Regions from separate parts of the Agrobacterium sp. GD03872 genome, predicted to be linked through region 2. Evidence: riboswitches for the same ligand, from Rfam matches in the RefSeq annotation. Region 2 holds a riboswitch; the other holds the start of a gene.
The links. Region 2 has a riboswitch for S-adenosylmethionine ahead of N5D22_RS06470 (O-succinylhomoserine sulfhydrylase). Riboswitches for the same ligand answer to the same signal wherever they lie in the genome.
Positions count from the first base shown of each region.

Region 1 (4,473 bases), on a different contig from region 2:
AATTCCGCCTGTCTGTCAAAGACTAGGGAAGGATCGCATTGCGACCGACCGCCTTCAGCCCTCCAGTTCCTCGCGCAGCATCTCCAGTTCCAGCCATTCCTCTTCCATGCGCTCCAGCTTTTCGCGCAGCTTCGCCATCTCCTGCGCCAATGTGTTGAAGGCGGCCGGGTCCTTGGTAAAGAGCTGAGGATCGGCCATGCGCTGCTCCCGTTTTGCGATTTCGCCCTGGGCCTTTTCCATTTCCTTCGGCAGATTTTCGAGCGCGAATTTCTGCTTGAAAGAAAGCTTGCCTTTAGCCTTCGAAGGATCCTGCGACGCAGAAACGGAAGGTGCGGCCTTTGCCTTTTCCTGTTTCTCAGCCCTGCGTTTTTCTTCGGCGGCGCCCTTGCGCTGCGCCATCATGTCCGAATAACCGCCGGCATATTCGATCCAGCGTCCATCGGGCTCATCGGGATTAACGGGCGCGATGGTGGACGTGACGGTGCGGTCGAGGAAATCGCGATCGTGGCTGACCAGAATGACTGTGCCGGAAAAGCCCGCAACGATTTCCTGCAACAGGTCGAGCGTTTCGATATCGAGATCGTTGGTCGGCTCGTCGAGGATCAGAAGATTGGTCGGCCGCGCCAGGATGCGCGCCAGAATAAGACGGGCGCGCTCGCCGCCGGAAAGGTTGCGGATCGGCGTGCGGGCCTGTTCCGGCTGGAACAGGAAATCCTTCATATAGCCCGTCACATGTTTCAATTCGCCATTGACCAGCAGATTCTCGCCGCGGCCATCGGTCAGATAATGCGCGAGCGTATCGTTGGGATTGAGATCCTCGCGTTTCTGGTCAAGCGTCGCGATCTCCAGATTGGTGCCGAGCTTCACAGTGCCGCTATCGGGCTCAAGCTGGCCTGTGAGCATCTTCAGAAGCGTGGTTTTGCCGGCGCCGTTCGGGCCGACGAAACCGATGCAATCGCCGCGATGGACGCGCAGCGAAAACGGCGCGACGATCACGCGCTCGCCATAAGACTTGGTGATGGCATCGGCCTCGATGACCAGCTTGCCGGATTCCCGCCCTTCGGTGGCGGTCGCCTGCACCGTACCCTGCGGCCCCTTATGGCCGCGATATTCCGCACGCATGGCCTGAAGCTCGCCGACGCGGCGCATGTTGCGCTTGCGTCTTGCGGTCACGCCATAACGCATCCAGTGTTCTTCGCGCTCGATGGCCTTGCCGAGCTTGTGCTGCTCCAGCTCTTCCTCTTCCAGCACCTTGTCTCGCCATTCCTCGAAATGGGCAAAACCGCGATTGAGACGGCGCGACTGGCCACGATCCAGCCATACGGTCGAGGTCGAGACCTTTTCGAGAAAACGCCGGTCGTGCGAAATCAGCACCAGTGCGCTGCGCGTCTGCTGCAGCTCGCTTTCAAGCCATTCGATGGTGGGCAGATCCAGATGGTTGGTCGGTTCGTCCAGCATCAGAATATCGGGCTCCGGCGCCATCACGCGGGCAAGGGCCGCGCGGCGCGCTTCACCGCCGGAAAGGCTCACCGGATTTTCCTGTCCCGTCAGCCCGAGGTGCTCGAGAAGATAGGTGACACGATAGGGATCGTCACCCGGCCCCAGCCCCGCCTCGGCATAGGCCTGAACCGTGTCGTAACCGGCAAAATCCGGCGCCTGTTCCAGATAACGGATGGTGGCGGCGGGATGACGGAAAACCTCGCCCGACTGCGCCTCGACGAGACCGGCGGCGATCTTCATCAGCGTCGACTTGCCCGAACCGTTGCGCCCGACGAGACAGATGCGGTCGCCCGGCTCCACCTGGAGATTGGCTCCATCGAGCAGCGGGGTCACGCCGAAGGTCAGCTTGATGTCATCGAGTTTCAAAATTGGGGGTGCCAAGGCGTCAGGCTCCGGTCAGATCATAGGGGCGGGCGAGCACGATGGCTTTTCCGCTTTTCAGCGAGAAATGCACGGGGCCGCCATTCACGACATTGGAAATAGTGCGGGAGGAGCCGAAAGCAAGCGCGAAATCCTTGAGCGGATAACGCACATTGCCGATATCGAGCCCCTCAAGGGCGGTGAACCCGGCAACCGAAAACAGCGAGCCAGCCGGCAGGTCGACATTGAGTGAGCCGGGAAGCAGCGGCTGCGCTTCCTCTTCACCGGAGGTCAGCGTTATATCGAGACCGCGTTCCGCAAGCGCCACCGCATAAAGCAGGTGCTGAAGCGCATGGTCGCTTCGAGCCCCGCCGAGAGCACCCACCAATATCAGCGTATGCGCGCCGCGGGAAAGAGCCTCCGAGACAGCGATTTCACCGTCCGTCACGGCCTTTGCTGCTGGATAGGGTTGCCGCGTCACATCGGGCCAGGCGTTGAGCAGCTCTTCGCTGGCGGAATCGAAATCCCCCACCCAAAGCTCCGGCCTGAGACCGAGCGGCGCTGCATGGCGCATGCCGCCATCGGCCGCGATCACGCGGCTGTTCGCGACCGCTGCCTTCAGACGATCGGTCACCGTGACATCGCCGCCAAGAAGAATGGTGAAGCGCTCTTTATCCATGCCCTGCCTTATCGCACCTCGGCCAAAAATGGAAAGCCGAAAGCCGATGAAATCGGCCTATATTGATTTTCGCCGGCTTCGGGATTATGAAACGCCTCAGTGGTGATTTGCCGACCGGCTTGCAGCCACTTTAAAGAAGTCGCTAAAGGGTCGAGGAAAAAGGCAATTTCCTGGGACCGGCCGCGATTTCGCTGCCGGTTTTTTTTGTTTTCGCAACGTTCTTTACGTGATCCGGAAAAGAGAGTTCGACATGCCGATCAAGATTCCCGATACGCTTCCCGCCTTTGAGACCCTCGTTCATGAGGGTGTGCGGGTCATGACCGAAACGGCTGCTATCCGGCAGGATATCCGCCCGCTCCAGATCGGGCTTCTCAACCTCATGCCGAACAAGATCAAGACGGAAATCCAGATGGCGCGCCTCGTTGGCGCTTCACCGCTGCAGGTGGAATTGTCGCTCATCCGCATCGGCGGCCACCGCGCCAAGAACACGCCGGAAGAACATCTGCTCTCCTTCTATGAGACCTGGGAGGAAGTGCGCCACCGCAAGTTCGACGGTTTCATCATCACCGGCGCGCCCATCGAATTGCTGGACTATGAGGACGTGACCTACTGGAACGAGATGCAGAAGATTTTCGAGTGGACGCAAACCAACGTCCATTCGACATTGAACGTCTGCTGGGGCGCGATGGCCGCCATCTACCACTTCCACGGGGTGCCGAAATACGAACTGAAGGAAAAGGCGTTCGGTGTCTATCGCCACCGCAATCTCTGCCCTTCGTCGATCTATCTCAACGGCTTTTCGGACGATTTCCAGGTTCCCGTCTCACGCTGGACGGAAGTGCGCCGCGCCGATATCGAAAAACGTCCCGAACTCGAAATCCTGATGGAATCAGAGGAAATGGGCGTGTGCCTGGTGCATGAGAAGGCTGGCAACCGGCTCTATATGTTCAACCATGTCGAATATGATTCGACCTCGCTTTCCGACGAATATTTTCGCGACGTGCATGCCGGCGTGCCGATCAAGCTGCCGCATGATTATTTTCCCCATAACGACCCGGAACTTGCCCCGCTCAACCGCTGGCGCAGCCACGCCCACCTGTTCTTCGGAAACTGGATCAACGAGATATACCAGACGACGCCCTACGACCTCGAATCCATCGGGCAACTGGCCGCGTAAAGCGCGTTGTCTTAAGCATGTCTTTGCCCCACAAACCGCGGGACATTTTCGGGAGACATGCTTTGAATTGCGGGATTGCGAATTGCCGGAAAATGACGCAACGTCCGCCCGGCAATTCACGACACCAGGGAGAATGATGAGATGAGCGACGGTGCGGCACGGGAGAATTTCGGTTTCACGGCAACCGGCGAAAAGGTCGAACGCGTCACCATCTCCAAAGGCGGTTTGACGGCGAAAGTCATCACCTGGGGCGCCGTCATTCAGGATCTGCGCCTTGAGGGCCATCAACCGCCGCTGGTGCTCGGCTTCGATAAATTCGAGGATTACAAATATTCCTCCTATTTCGGCGCCACCCCCGGCCGCAACGCCAACCGTGTCGGCAACGGCCGGTTCTCCATCGACGGACACGAATACCAGCTGGAGCTCAACGAAAAAGGCGTCACCCATCTGCATGGCGGCAGCGACGGCATGGGCAAGCGCAACTGGATGCTGATGGAACATGGCGAAAGCCATGCGGTTCTGCAGATCATCGATCCCGATGGCCGCGCCGGTTATCCCGGCAATTGCACGGTCACGGCCACCTATACGATCCGCGATGGCGGTGTGCTTTCGGTGGTCTATGAAACGGTGACCGACAGGCCGACCATCGCCAATGTCTGCCAGCACTCCTATTTCAACCTCGACGGCGCGGATACCGCACTCGGCCATGAGATCAGCATCGCCGCCGACTTTTACCTGCCGACGAACGAGCAGCAGA
Region 1 covers NZ_JAOCCY010000005.1:182,813-187,285, forward strand. Annotated here, with positions in the region: gene N5D22_RS14760 (ABC-F family ATP-binding cassette domain-containing protein) at 55-1,881, opposite strand; gene N5D22_RS14765 (thiamine diphosphokinase) at 1,886-2,539, opposite strand; SAM riboswitch at 2,629-2,705, shown strand; gene metA (homoserine O-succinyltransferase) at 2,790-3,716, shown strand; gene N5D22_RS14775 (galactose mutarotase) at 3,858-4,473, shown strand, end outside.
Region 1: it holds a riboswitch for S-adenosylmethionine, as region 2 does, so the genes downstream of both, metA (homoserine O-succinyltransferase) here and N5D22_RS06470 (O-succinylhomoserine sulfhydrylase) in region 2, are expected to answer to the same signal.

Region 2 (4,473 bases):
GCAAAAACAGCACTGCCGCAGCCTCCGAACACGAGCCAAAAGGTACCCAGAAATTCCGAAAGAAGCTTGCGACTCATAACACTTCCCCTATGTTACGACTGCATCAACTGTTACGTGCAATTTAATCGTAGTCAAGCAAAATTGTGTACTATTCTTTTATGGTAACGCTCTTACTTCCGAAGCGTTATGCCATCCACAACCCGAACGGCATCGGATGGCCGTCGAACCGAGATTTTTGCAGATATTACACTTCAAATAGCCCAACGCGGTGTTCTGCCGCGTCGTTCCTTCAAAGGTCACATATCACGCCATCAAACCGATAACCCCAAGTAAAAATGCAGACTTAAATTCTAATTTAAAAATATTTCAAGTTATTATAAGATATTCTCCTCGAACAAAATATTATTCACATATAATTTATTATACTTGCGTAAACTATTGCAACCATCTGCAAAGACAAAAATAGAATCGCAGTTGGCATGCAAAATATTACCCTTGATCTGTTTGAAATCTGCTTATCTGAATCCCCTTCATACGACTTCCATTTCGGGTGACTATCAAGCTCAAAGTTCCAGTTGTTGTTTTTATAAAACATAATATCTCGAACTTCTGATATTGCCATAGACACCCAAAAATACGCCGTCACAGATATATAAAATACTCCTAAAATAATATTCTCGATCATAATATCGATCCATACACTAGAAAAAATCAAATATTAAACTCGTCACTATGAATAATACATCATTATTTCTAATATTTTTTGAACATCAATGTTTTGAAGATAGAAATTCTCTTTATAATAAAGTTATCTAATTTATTACTATTTTTGCGTCAGTTGACTCTCAGATGATAAATTGCCCATCCGCAGAAATGGCGAAGCGCTTCTTGTCGCTGGTCTCAACAACTTCAAGCAAAAGTTCGGGTATCAGGGGAATATGGACCTTGCTAGCAGGTCCTCGATATTTACCCACCCTTCAGCGTCAAGCTCAATGCCGATCACATTCGGCTTGTGACGCAATATCCGGCACGTGGATCGCGGCATCGCTGGAGCGGGAGAAGGGAATCGAACCCTCGTATTCAGCTTGGGAAGCTGCTGCTCTACCATTGAGCTACACCCGCGCCGCGCATAAGACATCGGATAGTTCGCAGCGGGTGTCAAGCACCCGCCGGGTTGGTTATTCGGCGCGAAAATGCTTGGAGAGCTTCAGCCCCTGCGCCTGATAATTGGAGCCGAGGCCGGTGCCATAGAGGCCTTCCGGTTTCTGCAACATATGCTCGTAAACCAGCCGACCGACGATCTGGCCGTGTTCGAGGATGAAGGGGACCTCGTGGCTGCGGACTTCGAGCACGGCGCGGCTGCCGGTACCGCCCGCCTGCGCATGGCCGAAGCCGGGATCGAAGAAGCCGGCGTAGTGCACGCGGAATTCGCCCACCAGCGGGTCGAAGGGTGTCATTTCGGCCGCATAGAGCGGCGGAACGTGGACGGCTTCGCGCGAGACGAGAATATAGAATTCATCCGGATCGAGGATCAGTTCGGCGCGGCCGCGCGCATAGAGCGGCTCCCAGAAATCGAGAACGTCGTGCTGGGCCTTCCTGTCGACATCCACCACAGCCGTGTGGTGTTTGCCACGGTAGCCGATCAGGCCGTTTTCGCCGAAACCCTTGAGGTCGATGGAAAGCGCGATGCCGCCGCCGGTCACGTTGGGCGTGTCGCTGGCAACCAGCGTTTCCATCTCGTGCAGCTTCAGCAGTTCACTTTCATTGAGCAGCGAATGGCCGATGCGGAAGCGGATCTGCGACAGGCGCGAGCCGCGTCGCACCACGATGGGGAAGGTGCGCGGGCTGATTTCCAGATAGAGCGGGCCGGCATAACCCGCCGGTATCTTGTCGAATTCCTGCGCGCCGTCAGTCATGACGCGGGTGAAGATATCGAGACGGCCGGTCGAGCTTTTCGGATTGGCCGAGGCCGACATGTCCGCCGGCAGCGCAAGGCTCTCCATCAAGGGAACGATATAGACACAACCGGTTTCCAGCACCGCGCCCTGGGTAAGGTCGATCTCGTGCAGGCTGAGACGATTGAGCTTGTCGATGACGCGGTTTCCGGGGCCGGGCATGAAACTGGCGCGCACGCGATAGGCCTTCGAGCCGAGCCTGAGATCGAGGCTGGCGGGCTGCACCTGATCAGTATCGAGATCGGCCTCGCTCTTCAGCTTGCCGCCCGCAAACAGCGCCTTGATCGCGCCATCCGCCAAAATGCCCGTGGTTCTCGTCATCGTCATCATTCCTTTTTACGGCGACAAAACCAAAAGGAAAGCATTGACGCAAGCCGGTAACGGCAGTATGGCAAGCTTATCCCGTGGTGATTTGGCCGGTCGGCTTGCAGCCACGTTAAACAAGTGGCTAAAAAGACCGGGTGATTGAAACCGGTCTGCTTTTGCGGCCGGTTTTTTTGTTTTGAAGGGGATCACATGAGCAATAAATGGCGCCCGGCAACCCAGCTGGTTCACGGCGGTACGCTACGCTCACCTTACGGTGAAACGTCGGAAGCGATCTATCTGACCCAGGGTTTCGTCTACGAAAACTCCGAAGCCGCCGAAGCGCGCTTCAAGGGCGAAACGGACGGCTTCATCTATGCCCGCTATGCGAGCCCCACCAATGACATGTTCGAAAAGCGCATGTGCCTGCTGGAAGGCGCGGAAGACGCCCGTGCGCTCGCCTCGGGCATGGCCGCCGTCACCGCCGCCATCATGTGCCAGCTGCGCGCTGGCGACCATATCGTTGCGGCCCGCGCCCTCTTCGGCTCCTGCCGCTGGGTGGTCGAAACACTTGCGCCGAAATATGGCATCGAATGCACGCTGATCGACGGACGCGATCTCGGCAACTGGGAAAAGGCGATTCAGCCGAACACCAGACTGTTCTTCCTCGAAAGCCCGACCAACCCGACGCTCGAAGTGGTGGATATTGCCGGCGTGGCGAAGCTCGCCAACCAGATCGGCGCGAAGGTGGTGGTCGACAACGTCTTTGCGACGCCGCTTTTCCAGAAGCCGCTCGAACTCGGCGCCCATATCGTCGTTTATTCGGCCACCAAACATATTGACGGCCAGGGCCGCTGCCTTGGCGGCGTGATCCTTTCCGACAAGAAGTGGATCGAGGAAGAGCTGCAGGATTATTTCCGCCATACTGGCCCGGCCATGTCGCCTTTCAATGCATGGACGCTTCTGAAAGGCATCGAGACCCTGCCGCTGCGCGTCAAACAGCAGACGGCCAATGCTGGCAAAATCGCCGATTTTCTTGCTGATAGCGGCAAGGTCGCCAAGGTCATCTATCCCGGCCGCGCCGATCACCCGCAGGCGGACATTATCGCCCGGCAGATGTCCGGCGGCTCGACGCTGGTGGCGTTCGAACTGAAGGGCGGCAAGGAGGCGGCCTTCAAGCTGCAGAACGCGCTTGAGATCGTGAAGATTTCAAACAATCTCGGCGACGCCAAGAGCCTCATCACCCACCCCGGCACGACGACGCACAAGAACCTCACCGACGAGGCGCGTGCCGAACTCGGCATTTCCGGCGGCACCCTGCGCCTCTCCTGTGGCATCGAGGATACCGACGATCTGCTGGAAGATCTGGCGAAGGGTCTGGCGGCCGTTTCGGCCTGAAAATTCAATCGGCAAATCGCCATGGCCTGACCGCGTGTCGGGCCATGGTTCGTCCGTGCGGCCCGAAAAGGCCGTATCAGGCAACCAATATTTACCTTTCCCGTTATCCCTAACGGTGGAAAACAGCGCAACGGGAGACGCCCCCTGCCCGTCAAGTCATTCATTTTCTTGACGATAGCCAGAACCTATAGTGTAGGATGCGGCGGCAGGCATAATATCGAGGTGTGGCGCGTATGTATCGTGCTCTGACAAGGGATATCGAGGTAACGGTCGATCCGTATTATCTCGAGGAACAATCCGACCCGGATGACGATCGTTATGTCTGGGGCTACAAGGTCGTGATTGCAAATAACTCCGATATTCCTGTTACCCTCGTCAATCGCTATTGGCACATTACCGATCAGAACGGACAGGTGGACGAGGTCTACGGCCCCGGCGTCGTGGGTGAGCAGCCGCATCTCAAGCCGGGAGACAGCTACGAATATTCCTCCGGCTGTCCGCTGGATACGCCTTCCGGCCTGATGTTCGGCCATTATGAAATGGAAACGGAAAGTGGCGAGGTATTCAACGTCACCATACCAGCCTTTTCGCTGGATTCACCCGGCCTGATGCGGGTCCTGAACTGACATTCCCCGGCAATGAAAAAGCCGCGCCCTGAATGGCGCGGCTCTTGCTCAGGCAGTTTCAAATTCGCTGACATCGTAGCGATAGGTGGTGGAGCAGAACTCGCAGGTCACGGCAATGGCGCCGTCTTCCTCGCTCGCCTTGATCTCCTCGGCGGTGAAGCCGGAGAGCACCCCCTTGATCTTGTCCCGCG
Region 2 covers NZ_JAOCCY010000002.1:513,527-517,999, reverse strand. Annotated here, with positions in the region: gene aqpZ (aquaporin Z) at 1-77, opposite strand, end outside; gene N5D22_RS06485 (hypothetical protein) at 407-685, opposite strand; tRNA gene N5D22_RS06480 (tRNA-Gly) at 1,049-1,122, opposite strand; gene N5D22_RS06475 (2'-deoxycytidine 5'-triphosphate deaminase) at 1,179-2,276, opposite strand; SAM riboswitch at 2,350-2,428, shown strand; gene N5D22_RS06470 (O-succinylhomoserine sulfhydrylase) at 2,472-3,656, shown strand; gene apaG (Co2+/Mg2+ efflux protein ApaG) at 3,890-4,282, shown strand; gene N5D22_RS06460 (Hsp33 family molecular chaperone) at 4,331-4,473, opposite strand, start outside.